Regions from separate parts of the Arthrobacter sp. CAL618 genome, predicted to be linked through region 1. Evidence: riboswitches for the same ligand, from Rfam matches in the RefSeq annotation. Region 1 holds a riboswitch; the other holds the start of a gene.

The links. Region 1 has a riboswitch for S-adenosylmethionine ahead of K728_RS0108430 (OsmC family protein). Riboswitches for the same ligand answer to the same signal wherever they lie in the genome.
Region 2: another riboswitch for S-adenosylmethionine. It lies ahead of K728_RS0109700 (ABC transporter substrate-binding protein); the one in region 1 lies ahead of K728_RS0108430 (OsmC family protein).

The regions. Positions count from the first base shown of each region.
Region 1 covers NZ_ASZW01000138.1:383-6,172, forward strand. The annotation lists gene K728_RS0108405 (IS481 family transposase) at 1-690, shown strand, start outside; gene K728_RS22695 (DUF6504 family protein) at 849-1,118, shown strand; gene K728_RS0108410 (hypothetical protein) at 1,276-1,599, shown strand; gene K728_RS0108415 (helix-turn-helix domain-containing protein) at 1,612-1,851, opposite strand; gene K728_RS0108420 (single-stranded DNA-binding protein) at 2,063-2,584, opposite strand; gene K728_RS0108425 (glutaredoxin family protein) at 2,659-2,913, opposite strand; SAM riboswitch class I at 3,531-3,629, shown strand; gene K728_RS0108430 (OsmC family protein) at 3,734-4,141, shown strand; gene K728_RS0108435 (sodium:solute symporter family protein) at 4,138-5,778, shown strand.
Region 2 covers NZ_ASZW01000160.1:15,670-22,645, reverse strand. The annotation lists gene K728_RS0109715 (dipeptide ABC transporter ATP-binding protein) at 1-1,413, opposite strand, end outside; gene K728_RS0109710 (ABC transporter permease subunit) at 1,472-2,245, opposite strand; gene K728_RS0109705 (ABC transporter permease) at 2,429-3,388, opposite strand; gene K728_RS0109700 (ABC transporter substrate-binding protein) at 3,394-5,064, opposite strand; SAM riboswitch class I at 5,161-5,249, opposite strand; gene K728_RS0109690 (hypothetical protein) at 5,392-5,616, shown strand; gene K728_RS0109685 (hypothetical protein) at 5,735-6,292, opposite strand; gene K728_RS0109680 (hypothetical protein) at 6,520-6,976, opposite strand, start outside.

The DNA.
Region 1 (5,790 bases):
GGTATTAGCGCCCGGACAGTCTCCCGGATTTTGGCCCGTGCTGGCATGCCGCGCCTGTGGGACCTGGATCCGGTGACCGGGGTACGAATCCGGGCTTCCCGAGCCACTGATCGCCGTTACGAGCGGGACGCACCGGGGGACATGATCCACGTCGATGTCAAGAAACTCGGGCGCATTCCCGACGGAGGCGGGTGGCGGGCTGATCCTTCCCAGAGCCCGGCAAATCACCGCGCATCGAATCAGAAGGTGGGCTTTGACTACATCCACGTCGCCGTCGATGACTACACCCGCTTCGCCTACGCCGAGGTCTTGTCAGACGAGAAGGGGCCCACGTGCGCCGGTTTCCTTACCCGGGCGGCAGCGGTAATGGCAGCCCACGGGGCACCGGTCAAACGTGTCATGACTGACAACGCCTTCGCTTACCGGACCTCCCGCGATTTCCAAAAGGCACTCGCTGCCCTGGATGCCAAACACATCCTGATCAAACCCCGCCACCCCTGGCAAAACGGCAAAGCAGAACGCTTCAACCGCACCCTCCAAGAAGGCTGGGCCTACCGCCACCCCTTCACATCCAACCAAGCCCGCACCGAAGCGCTGCAACCATGGCTAAACTTCTACAACCACCACCGCCCCCACGGCAGCCTCGGAGGCAAACCACCCATCAGCAGGTGCAACCAACCTACTGACTGAGTACACCTAGGTGAACGGCGCGGCCCGGGACCACGCTTACCCTCGAAGCCGCCAGAGCCCTTGTCATCGGCATCACCAGCTGACGCGGCCACCACAAAGCGCTGGCTTAGCGTCGGATATTTGACTAATTCACAAGCCGCCCCAACGAGCCGGTAGACGTGAGGTTTCACAGCAGCGGCGCTCCGTTGGCGATGCGGTGGCGTGGCCGGATCTGGCAGACCGTCGGGGAGCCGGTGAGCTGGTCTAGCTCCCGCAGCTGGTGGGAGCCAGGGAACACCCCGGTGAATGGGCAGGGCAGTCTCATCACTAAGCGGGCGTGGCGGTTCCAAGCTCAAACCGGGCCGGTCTCCCCCACCCTGGAGTTCGATATCAGCTCAGAACCACACACTGACGGGTGGCAACTACGCCGCATCGCTGGGACTGAGTAACTGTCGGTGCCGGGCTCTAACGTAATGGTGCCGATGCCCTAGAAAACTGGGGGGAGCTTCTAGGGCACCGGCACGGTGAGCCGAGGACTCGATCAAACTCGGCTCGTTTCACAGTCTATTTTTCGTTTCTGAGAGTTAGCAGAGTGGCGGCAACGCCGTGGGCCAGAACAAGCGGTACAGGAAGTATTACGACCGGTTATTGGATGGGTGGATTGAGGAACTGGTGATGCGGGAGGAGCCGGTGATGCTCACGGAGGCGGAACTGGATTTACCGTCGAATCCTGTTCATGAGTTCCCTGCTCCGCGGCGGGTGCACGTGTGGATTCGCTACCCGTCACAGGCTTACCGGGTGAAGGGACACGCGAAGGCGTGGACGAAAACGGCGGTCAAGGTGTCCTTCTTCGAGCCAGGAATCAAGATTCAGCGTGAGGGCTGGGTGTGGGTCGGAGCGGTTACCCCTGCTGCGCCGGATGAGCTGTAAGCGAGGGTCGGTTTAGCCTGCGGTACCGGCGGGCAGGTCACCACGGCGGATTGCCTCGGCGGTGCGCTGGTAGGCGTCGGCGATGTAACCCTCGAGTTTGGTCCGTTCGATGCGCCATTGCGATCTGCCGCCAATTTGGATTGCTGGCAGATCACCGGATTTGATCAGTGCCCGGATCTGGCTGGCGCTGGTATTGAGTTCTTCGGCCACGTCGGGAATGGTCATAAACCGTGCCGGTTCGAGTCTGCTCATTGGGCCATGCTCCATAGGTGGTCCTGGTGGATCGCTTAATGAAGGTGGGGCCGGCTTCTGCACCACACAGTTACCGGCCCCGCTGTTTCTTCTTGTTTTCCCTGCGAAACGAAATCTAGTTGTAGCCTAGCGCTTCGTAGCTTTGGCCGTGATCGCGCTGTGCACTTCCTCCAGCTCCACGCGGCGAGTTCTGCGACTCGAATTAGGTGGTTTAGAAGGGTGGTTCGGACTGCTCGGGGCCGTTCCCCCACCCGTCGCTGTTGCCAGCGTTCCTGGTGGGTCCGCTGTTGACGGGTGCCGCCCACGGGTCTTGCTGCTGCCCTGTGGGGTTGTTGTTGCCCTGGTGGCCTTGCCCTCCCCCGCTGCTCGCCTGGCGCCGGTTGACGGTAGCTGAGGCGTAGCGAAGTGATGGGCCGATCTCATCGACTTCGAGTTCCATCACGGTGCGCTTTTCGCCTTCTTTGGTGTCGTAGCTGCGGGACTTCAAGCGTCCCTGTGCGATGACTCGGGTTCCTTTGGTGAGGGTTTCAGCGACGTTTTCCGCTGATTCGCGCCACACGGAGCCGCGCAAAAAGAGGGTTTCCCCGTCTTTCCATTCGTTGGTCTGCCGGTCGAAAGCCCTGGGCGTTGAGGCGATGGTGAAGTTCGCGACTGCTGAGCCGCTGGGGGTGAATCGGAGTTCGGGGTCTGCGGTGAGGTTTCCAATGACTGTGATGATGGTTTCGCCTGCCATGAGGATCAACTACCTTTCGTAGCGGTTTTAGTGTTGTCGTTGCTGGTGAGTATTTGAGGAAATGAGTGTCTTACTTAGGTGTTGTGTAGCTCGATGACGTGCTGGACTTTGCTGGGGTTCAGTCCTGACCAGTGATCTTCTGAGCCGTCTTTTTCGTAGACGACGACGGGGGCCTGGGAGTAACCGAGTTCTTCGCTGATGTATTCCAGTGCTTGGTCGTTGGTGGTGATATCGACCTCTGTGAACGCGATGCCGGCTTTGGCGAAAAGTTCTTTGGTTTTGGTGCAGCCAAAGCATCCCTGGGGCTTTGTGTAAATGGTGAGAGTCATAGCGCTCAGTCCTTGGTTTCGTGGCGGTTTTAGTAAGAGTCAACTGCTGTGCTACTACCTCTAATTTTACCGATTTCCGGTCAACTTTAATAGGGTAGATCCGCTTATTTCCGGGGTTTTTGGGGCTTTTGAGTGTGTGCGGTGTTGGTCCCCTCCCCCATTGTTTTTGCCTGCTGGCGAAGCATCGCGGAGCTGTTCTCCTCTGGGCTGGTCAACCCGTAGGGCGGTCTGTGTGCCGGGAAATCTGGGAGGAAATAAGCGACGTCGGAGCGCCGATCAGATTGTTTGGTTCCAGGCCCGCTCAGCGCAGCTGAGTTGGGTAGTGCAGCGGGGACGCATGATCCGAAGGACAGCAGCAAAAAAGAGAGTGGTTTCCGGCGACGACCGGTCGGGAGCGCCGGCTGTCAGCCCGAACGGTAGTGAGGCCCGTTTAGTGGGCTTGTGTCCTAGGCTCGCTCTGCGGGGATATCTGGCGCGTAAGTTAGCGTGCGTGCAGGTAGTGGCGTAGATACGCCGCCTGGGAGCGTTTCGACTTCATGGCTGCACTCCTTTGTCACACGCCGTAATTCCAACTGTGGAAGTTGCGTGAATCAAACCGGACCGGCTTTAGTTGTGTACGACCATCCCGAGCGGCCGAGAGATCTGGATCGATGACGCCGCAGCAACCCATTGGAGCCTCAGGCTTCGATAAGGTGCTACCGCCAGACCGATGGAGAGTGAAATGACTGTACCTACCGCGTCCGCTAATAAGGCAAGCGCTGAACGGGACCCTGGCCAGTGGCTCAAAAGTGTCCGGGCCACGGGCAGGTGGGAAGGCTCAATGACCACCCTCGTTGAAACTCGAGGGTTTACCTTCCGGACCGATGAGCCTGTTGCTGTGGGCGGGAACGACAAATCCCCAACTCCCATGCAGTATGTGGTTGGAGCGGTCAACGGCTGCGTCACCGTAGTTATCGAAACCGTGGCACGGGAACTGGGCATCGTCGTTGAAGCCATCGATACCTCTTCCCAAGCTCAGCAGGACGTTCGGGGATTCCGGGGGACGGCGGACGTCTCCCCTCATTTTAAGAATTTCGCGTTGACGGTGAATCTGCGCACGCCGGTTCCAGAATCAGAGTTGGATACCTTCAAGCGGCAGGTCGAAAAGCGGTGTCCGGCCATCAACTTGGTGCGAGACGCAGGTGTTGACTTTAACCTCGTATGGCTGATTTCCGGGGCGGAGGCATGACCAGCGCGGGACTTTGGACGCTCGGCCTTGCCGTCGGGTACACGCTACTTCTGGCTTTGACGAGCCGGGCCGCTCGTAACCGGGCAGATCATGGGGAGGGCTTCTTCGTCGGTAGCCGGACCTTCAGCCCGTGGACCGTGGCGTTTTGTATTACGGGCCTGTTTTCAGGATCCTCCTATATCGCCATCATGGAGCTGAGCTACCGAACAGGGATATCAGCTATCTGGTATGGAGTGGCGGAAACGGTGCAGGTTCTCCTTATCGCCCTGATTCTCGTCAAGCCGTTGCGCAAACGCTTGGTGGTAACGGTGACTGGAATGATCGGGGAGCGGTTCGGTCGGAAAGCCCAGGCGATTGCAGGGTCAATCACGGCGTTGACCTTCCCCATGTGGTCAGTGGCGACGGCCATCGCTTTTGCCTCCGCGCTGCACGCTCTCACCGGTCTTTCAATCCACGCCGCCATCATCGTGACGGCGTTGTTGCTCCTTGTGTTCCTCTCCGCAGGCGGAATGCGAGCTGTTGCCTTCACCCAGACCGCCAACTGTGTGGTTTTCATCGGCATGCTCGCCGTTGGAATCCTCGCATTCTTTATCAATCCGGGCATCGATGGCATCCGCCAGCTTGCCGTGGATCAGCCGGAGATGCTGGATATGTCCTCGGCGGGAGTGACATTGATTGCCGCCTGGTTCGGTACTTTCATTGTCAATGTTCTTCTGGCGCAGGCCGCCTTCCAGATGACCATGTCCTGCCGCACACCCGAAGACGGCCGCAAGGGCATGCTCTACGCTGCGGGTCTCGGCATCCCGTTCATCGTCATTGGGGCTTTGCTGGGTACCGCTGCTGCGATTGTCGTTCCGTCACAGGACCTGGGATTGGTGGCGGTATCGCTCTATATCGCTGAGGTGGTTCCCGCGCCGCTGGCTGGTGTCTTCTTCCTGGGAGTGTGGGCCTGCGCCCTGAGCTGGGCGGGCCCATGCCAGTTTTCGGGTGCAACCAGCCTCGGACGTGACGTTGGTCGGGCGCTGCGTCCCAACGCCAGCGAGGATGACCTGGTGCGGTACACCCGGTGGTCGCTTGTCCTGTTGACCGTCCTGATGATTGTGTTCGCTTTCTTGCGCACTGAACAGGCCGCCTGGTGGAACGTCCTCGCTTGGACATTGCGTAATGGTGCCACCCTTGCGCCGGTGCTGGCCGTATTGTTCTGGCCATTGGCTACCCGCCGCGCTAGCTACGCGGCAATGCTCGCCGGATTCGGCACAGGGCTGGGTTGGTATCACTTCGGTGGTTGGTCGCCGTCGCAGTTCCTCTTCGGTATCCATCCGGTATGGATCGGGATGACGATCAATGTCGTAGTCATGATCAGTGTTTCGCTCGCCTCAACGCATTGGCGACTCACCACGGATGCTGGAAGAAGGCAATGGGGTCTGGTGGCCGGCGTCTCGGCCTCCATCCTTTATCTCATCACAATATTCTTCTGGGGATCGCTGCATCCCTTGGGGTTGTCCGGGCTGATGTTCTTCACGGCAACCGCTGGTGCGGCCACCGCGACCTTCCTACTCACCGAAGGCACAAAGCCACACGACGATGTTGAACAACGGACAACGGACCCTTCTCACCACCGGGCATCGGCGCGCTAGCCGGGTAGGGCA
Region 2 (6,976 bases), on a different contig from region 1:
GGCCTGTGTCAGGACGTCGAGGGCGGAAAGTGCCTCATCCAGCACCAAGGTGCGCGCCCCGAGCGCGAGCGCACGCGCAATTGCGACGCGCTGGCGCTGACCACCGGAGAGTTCAAGCGGACGTTTGGCCGCGAGGCTCGACGGGATATTCACCTGATCCAGGAGTTCGGCCACTCGTCTGGCACGGGTTGTCCTGGAGCCGATCCGGTAGTTCCGGAGGGGCTCGCCGATGATGTCGCGGATAGGTAGGCGAGGATCGAGCGCGGAATCGGGGTTCTGATAAACCAGTTGCAGGTGTTTCCACAATTCTCTCTTCTGCTGTCGGGAAGCGGAGGTGACGTCCTGTCCGTGGATAAGGATCTGTCCGGCCCCTGGATCGAGCAGGCGGAGAATCATGCGGGCAGTGGTCGATTTTCCGGATCCCGATTCTCCCACCAGGGCGAAGGTGGTGCCCTGGGCAACGCTGAAGGACACGCCGTCGACGGCCCGGTGCTGCTCGCCCGCCCTGTCAAAGTCCCGGATCAGGCCTCTTACTTCGATGGCCGCCGTTGCACCGGGCGCTGTGGTGGAGACGGCTCTGGCCACCGTTGGGCTGAGGTGGGGAGCGGCCTCCTCCAGCAGTCGGACCGTGTACTCGTTCGCCGGTGCCGCAAGAATGTCAGCCACCAGCCGGTCCTCGAGGATGCGGCCTTGCCGCATCACGACAATCCGCACGGCGTGGTCGGTGGCTACCGCCAGGTCGTGGGTCACAAAAATGACTGCCGTGCCAAATTCGGTAGCCAGACGCTCAAAAACCTCGAGAATCTTCGCCTGGACGGTCACGTCAAGAGCCGATGTCGGTTCGTCAGCAATGAGCAGCTCCGGCCGGAGGCTGAAGGCAATCGCGATGAGAACACGCTGTTTCAGGCCCCCTGATAACTGGTGCGGGTACTGTTTCAGCCGTTCCTCAGGCCGGTCAATTCCCACCAGATCGAGTAACCGGATGACCTCAGACCGGATCGACTCACGGGATTGCCGGGGACCGCCGGAGTGCAGCCGGAAGACCTCGGACAGCTGGGAACCGATCGTTTTGACGGGATCGAGCGAGGCTCCGGGGTCCTGCGGTACCAGTGAGATCCGTACCCCCCGAATTTTTTCCAGGTCCCTCTCTCGCGCGTCGGTGAGCGTGAGGTCTCCCAGGGAAATGGACCCCGCGGTCCGCTGAGCAGCTGCCGGGAGTAATCCGATGATCGATTTGGCCAGGGTGGATTTGCCCGAGCCTGATTCACCGACCAGTGCCACAATCTCACCGCGGCGGATGGTGAGGTCCACGCCGTCGACGGCTGTCTTCGCCTCAGTTCCGCGACCATAGTCGATCCGCAGTCCCTGGATGGTCAGCAGTGATTCGCCGGTCCAGCGAGGAGTTTGTGCCATTTTTACGGCGGGGTTGGGGCTGGGTCGTGCGTGGGTAACGTCCACTGGATGCTCCTGACTAGATTCTGAAGGTTTTGAGTAGCTGTCGGCCCAGGGTCGCCAGTAAAAGGACCGTCAGGACAATGACGAGGCCAGGCAGCGTGGTCAACCACCAGGCGGTCCCGAGATATTGCCGTCCTTCGGCGATCAGTAGGCCCCATTCCGGGGTGGGTGGTGGGGCGCCAAAGCCAAGGAAGCCCAACCCGGAGATGGCGAGGATTGCCGCACCCAGGTCAACCGCCAGCAACGCGAGGACGGGTCCGCTGGCATTCGGCAGGAGGTGGCGGGTAATGACTGACCAAAAAGTTCCACCGTTGAGGAATGAAGCCTCGATGAAGTCAAGATTGCGCACCCTCAACACCTCTGATCGGACCACTCGGGCGAAGGAGGCGACCGAGGCGATGCCGATGCCGACGCCCAGCGAAATTGGCCCGGGGGAGAAGGCGGTGACTATGACGAGCGAGATGAGAAAGCCGGGCACGGCCAGCAGCACGTCCACCAGCCGCATCGCTGTGGTGTCGGCGGCCCGTCCCGCGGTTGCGGCAATGATCCCGACGAGCGTGCCCACCACCAGACCGATGAGGACCGCGAGTCCCGCGGTGAGGAGGGTCTGACGCGTACCGAACACCACCCGGGTGAAGACGTCCCGGCCGAGATGATCGGTGCCGAAAATGTGGTCAGCGTCGGGTGCACGAAAGTTGTCGCCCGGCACCCCGTCGAGTGGGGAGAACGAGGTGAACAGGTCGGGAGCGAGCGCCCAGGCGGCGACGACGGTCAGGGGCGCCGCCGTCAACCAGAAGGACGGGCTACGAAGCGGTCCGCGCCGTCGTCGGGCTGACGGCACAGGAGCGGTCTCGGGCACCGCCGCCCCGAGGCCGGGACCGCCGTTCCTGCCTGGGCCTGGATCTGCAGTCAGTATTAGAGGGGGGAGATTATTGGTGGTTGGCACAGGGAAACCTTTATCGAAGGGAGGTCATCAAGCAGCAAGGACCCGCGGGGCGCCATCTCGGCTGCTGGTGAGGATGCGGGGATCAAGGAGCGGATATAGGAGGTCAACTGCCAGGTTGACCACCACAAAGATCGAAGCCGTCAGGAGCACCAGTCCCTGCACCAACGGCACATCCTGGGTGGTGACTGCCGTCAGGACCACTGACCCGAGACCCGAGCGGGCGAAGACGGTTTCAGTGATCACCGACCCGGCGAAAAGCGTTCCAACCGTGATGCCCATGATTGTCAGGGCGGGACCCGCAGCGTTCTTCAGCGCGTGGCGGAAGAAGATCCAGGACCGTGAGGCACCCTTCGCCCGGAGCACATCTATGAAGGGCTGGTCATAGACGTGGTTGATGCTCTTGAGCAGCACCTGGGCCAGGGGAGCGGACACGACAGTGGCCAGTACCAGTACCGGGACGGCGAGGGACAGAAAGGAACCATCGGGGAACAACGACATGACTCCCCAGCGGATGGAGAACAGATCGAGCAGCACAAGACCGAGCCAGAATGCTGGAATGGCCGCGAACAGGGGAGGCACGTTTACTAAAACCCGACGGATCACCGTCGAACGGGTGAGTGTCGCGGCGCCGACAAGGGAAACGGCGATGAGTACCGCAGTGATGAAGGCGGCGCCGGCCAGGGCGACGGTCGACCCGGCGACCCCACTGATCCGGTCCCACACTGACTGTCCGGAAGCCAGCGAGTACCCGAAATCACCGGAGAAGAGCCCCACCAGCTGGTTCAGGTATTGCGTCAGCAACGGCTGGTCATAACCGTACTGACTCTTCATGGCGTCGATCGCTGATTGATCGACCGCTGAGTCGGCGGTCAGGAAAATTGTTACCGGATCGCTGGGCAGAAGCTGTACGGCGAGAAAAACCGCAGTGTAGGCGAGCCACACCACCAACAGGGCCTGTCCTATCCGTTGCAAGAGATAGCGGATCATGGACGCTACCCGCCGGTTTTCCAGGCACCCTGGAATACCGGGGCGGTGCCGGACGTGAATTCAATCTGGGTCCCGCTGTGGGCACCGTAAACCTGGACCTCGTCCCAGAGCACCAGGGAGTAGGCCTTATCCACCACCAACGCATACTGTTCCTCGGCCAGCAGCTCATCGCGCTCTTCGAGTGAGGTTGCCGCACGCTCGGCCGCGAAGATCGCGTTGAGGTCTTCGTCGCTGGTGTGCGTCATGGTGTTGTTTTCCGGCTCGAAGATCGGGCCGAGACCGCCGTAGATGAACTGTCGGGTGCCGAAAAACTCCACCGCTGGGTCAGGCATTGCTGAGGCGAGAAAGGTGTTGTCGCCGGCGCGGTTGTTGAGCTTGACACCAATCTCACGCCACTGCTGTTCAATCAGCTCGAAGGCCGGTTTGATGACAACCGAATTGTTGGAACTAGTGACGGTCACCTCGAGTGCTATTCCGTCTTTGGCCCGGATGCCGTCGGCCCCGACTTTCCAGCCCGCCTCGTCGAGCAGCTGCCGTGCTTCCTCGGGCTGGTATTCGAGTTCTTCGGACAGGTCGGTGAAGCCGGGTGCCCGGTGGTTCAGGACCGAGGCAGCCAGTTCGTAGCTGTCGGACAGGACGGTGTCCTTGAGACTTTGCCGGTCAATACCAATCTGCAGGGCCCGGCGGACGTTCTCGTCGGCCAGCTTCCCGCTGCCGACCCGGACCGCGGCCATGTTCACTGTCAGGTCCACGCCCTTCGCCGGGAGAACCTGATTACCGGTCGCAGCGAGGGTTTCCTCGTCCACCGGCTGGAGGCCCCTCACCAGGTCGACCTGCCCCGACTGGACCGCCCCAGCACGATGGGCGACCTCCGGCAGGTATTTGACGACGACCTTGTCGAGGTACGCGTCACCCTGGTTGTCAGCGGTTTCCGGCGCCCAGGCGTAGTCCGGGCGCTTGGCCAGTACTACTTCCTCATCAGGCTTCTCGGACTCGAAGGTGAAGGGTCCGGACCCGGATATCTGGGAGATGGCTGATTGCCCTGCCGCATCCAGCTCAAGTGTTGCGGGGGACACCAACCCGGCGGTGACCGAGGTGGTGGCCCGCAGGAAGTTCGCGTTGGGGGAGGACAGCGTCACCAGCACCTGATCAGCACCGATCACCTCGGCCGACTCGTACCCGGCGAAGTCCACGTTCGGTTGAATCTGGGCCGCCTCAATCCCAAAGCCCTGGGCGTCGAGGTTCAGTTTGACTGCCTCGGCGTCTACCGGAGTGCCATCACTGAACGTCACATCGGGTCGAATGGTGAAGGTGAACTCGGTTGCGTCTGCGTTGGCGGAGAACTCGGAGGCTATCCAGGGGACAATCTCACCCTGGTCGGCGTCGAAATACGTCAGGCGGTCCAGGACGCTGTTGAGGACATTGGACTTTTCATAGAACCTCGCGGACTGGGTCTGCCAGTTATTGATGGGGGTCACCTCGGCATATACCAGGGTGCCGCCCTCGACCGGCTGTCCACTGGCCACACTTTCACCCGGAGCGGTAGTGGCGGTCGAACCGCAGGCGGTGAGCGCCACTGCCGTAAGGCCGATGAGCGCCGCTACCCGCAGGGACCGCCGGCGTGGACCGGGGTTGGGCGGTAGGACGTTGTGGTGTGAGACGGTGCGGGAAATCATGTCGATCCTCTCAGTCGTGATCGAGGTGCCCTACCCACGCACGCTGAAGCATCTGACCGCCAGGAATGGGGTCGACACCAACGGGGGATAAAACTTTCTCCATCGGTCCTGGCAGTAGCACCGGCCCCGAGGGGTGGTTGCTGCGGCTTCAACGAGCCAGGTCTCTCAGCCGCTCTGGATGGTTGTTCAGTCCGGGGGAGCGATACCCTGCGGACTACGGCGATCTAATCGCATAATGATGGGGCGATCAAGAAAGTCCTGATCCGTACGACTTCCGACGCAACATTCAGCACTGGCAGGCCGGTGCAGGTGGGTATACATTTCGGTATGAGAGAGATCAGCACGGAGTGGCGGGTGATCGATAACGTTGCGACGGCATGGTTCGACGCGCGTTCGCTGACCGTCGAATCCTCGAATCCGTCTGGGATGAGAATATTCTGGCAGCGCGTGCTCGACTGCGCGCCTGCTGACGACGGCGGTTTGGCGGATCCGTTACGGCTCGACCCCGCGCTACGGATCAACGCGCTACGGATAAAGGCAAAGAGTTGGTGACCGTCAGTAGCTCATAGTCTTCGCCGGTGGGTCTTTATCTCGCGTCAGGTTGGCGGTAAAGGGAGTTCCCGGATCCGCTGCTGAACCCTTCCCGGAAACGCCGATAATCTACATTATGTCAACTAACGGAAATCTGGTGGTCAGAAACACGAGTCTTCGTCATGGTCATTTTGATTCGCGCGTCAGAGACGTTGGTGTCCGGCCACTGCTCAGAGCGCACCTCAATTCCCGATGCAGTTCCCTGGCGGACAGCTGCGGCGATTGATACTGCGGTCACCACATTAACTTGCTCCCCTGGGCCGATGACGTAGCCCTCAGCCGGTTCGGCCTGGTCCAGTATGGCTTGAACCTCTGGGTCCTTTGTTAACGTCGAGCTCACGCCGAGGGTAGTACCTGGGCCTGACTGCATCGGAATAATGTAGGCGTCCTCCACCACCATGTCCTGAGCATCCAGCAGCTTCACTTCCGTGACGGTGACCGGCTGATCTCCGTTGTTGGTAATTATCTCACCGACGAGGGTTTTCCCCTCGCTTGGCGGCACATCCACAAAGCACATTTCGTCGGTGCCCCCATCAGTGAGGACGCTGGAATATCCCGGGCTGACGGAGCAGCCGGCCCCTGCCATCAGGAGGGCAAGGGCGAGCAGGGTGGTCGCACTGTTTCGCTTCGCATGCATTCTGTCCTCGGTTCAGCGATTCTTGCGGGGCTTCAGCAATTCCAACAACCCAGCTGGAACAACCTCGATCTCGGCCCCAAGCCCGGCCGCGCCGCCCTCGAAGCTAAACACTCCGAAGTCGCTTATGCAAGAGGTAGATCGACTCCGCCACGCGATCCCCAATGGCCAGCATCCCGGGCGGACCTGTGACCCCGGCGCAGTCGTAGCTCGACAGAGAGGCGCCGGCCTTAGCCGATCGTTGTGCTCGTCCCGTCGGTGCTATCCAGGACATAGACCACCTCGGCGGCGTCCGGCCACCCTTCAAGGAGGCCTTCGACCTGATCGGCGTCTTCCTGGTTCGTTACCTCTGCTGTGATGTGGTCAATCATGCCGTCGAGGACTTGTACGAGCACCTGATGTGATGCGCCGTCCGGCCCAATGAAGCGGGCCCGCACCGGATATACCTGGTTGTGTGGCACAGCGCGGGGCAACCCTTCCGGGACCTTGAAGTATGCGGTGCCTGTGAACTCGTCGTCCCAGTAGACCTCCTCGGCGGCATCCAGCTGGGCGCGGAGCTCCTGAGCCCCTCTTTCCTCGCTGGCGCTGAGGATGCCCCTCACCAGTTTTCGAACTTTGCTGTCCAGCGGCCGTACCTGTTCGGACTGATCCTCGAGCATGGCCAGGAACTCCCGCCTTCTGGCTGCA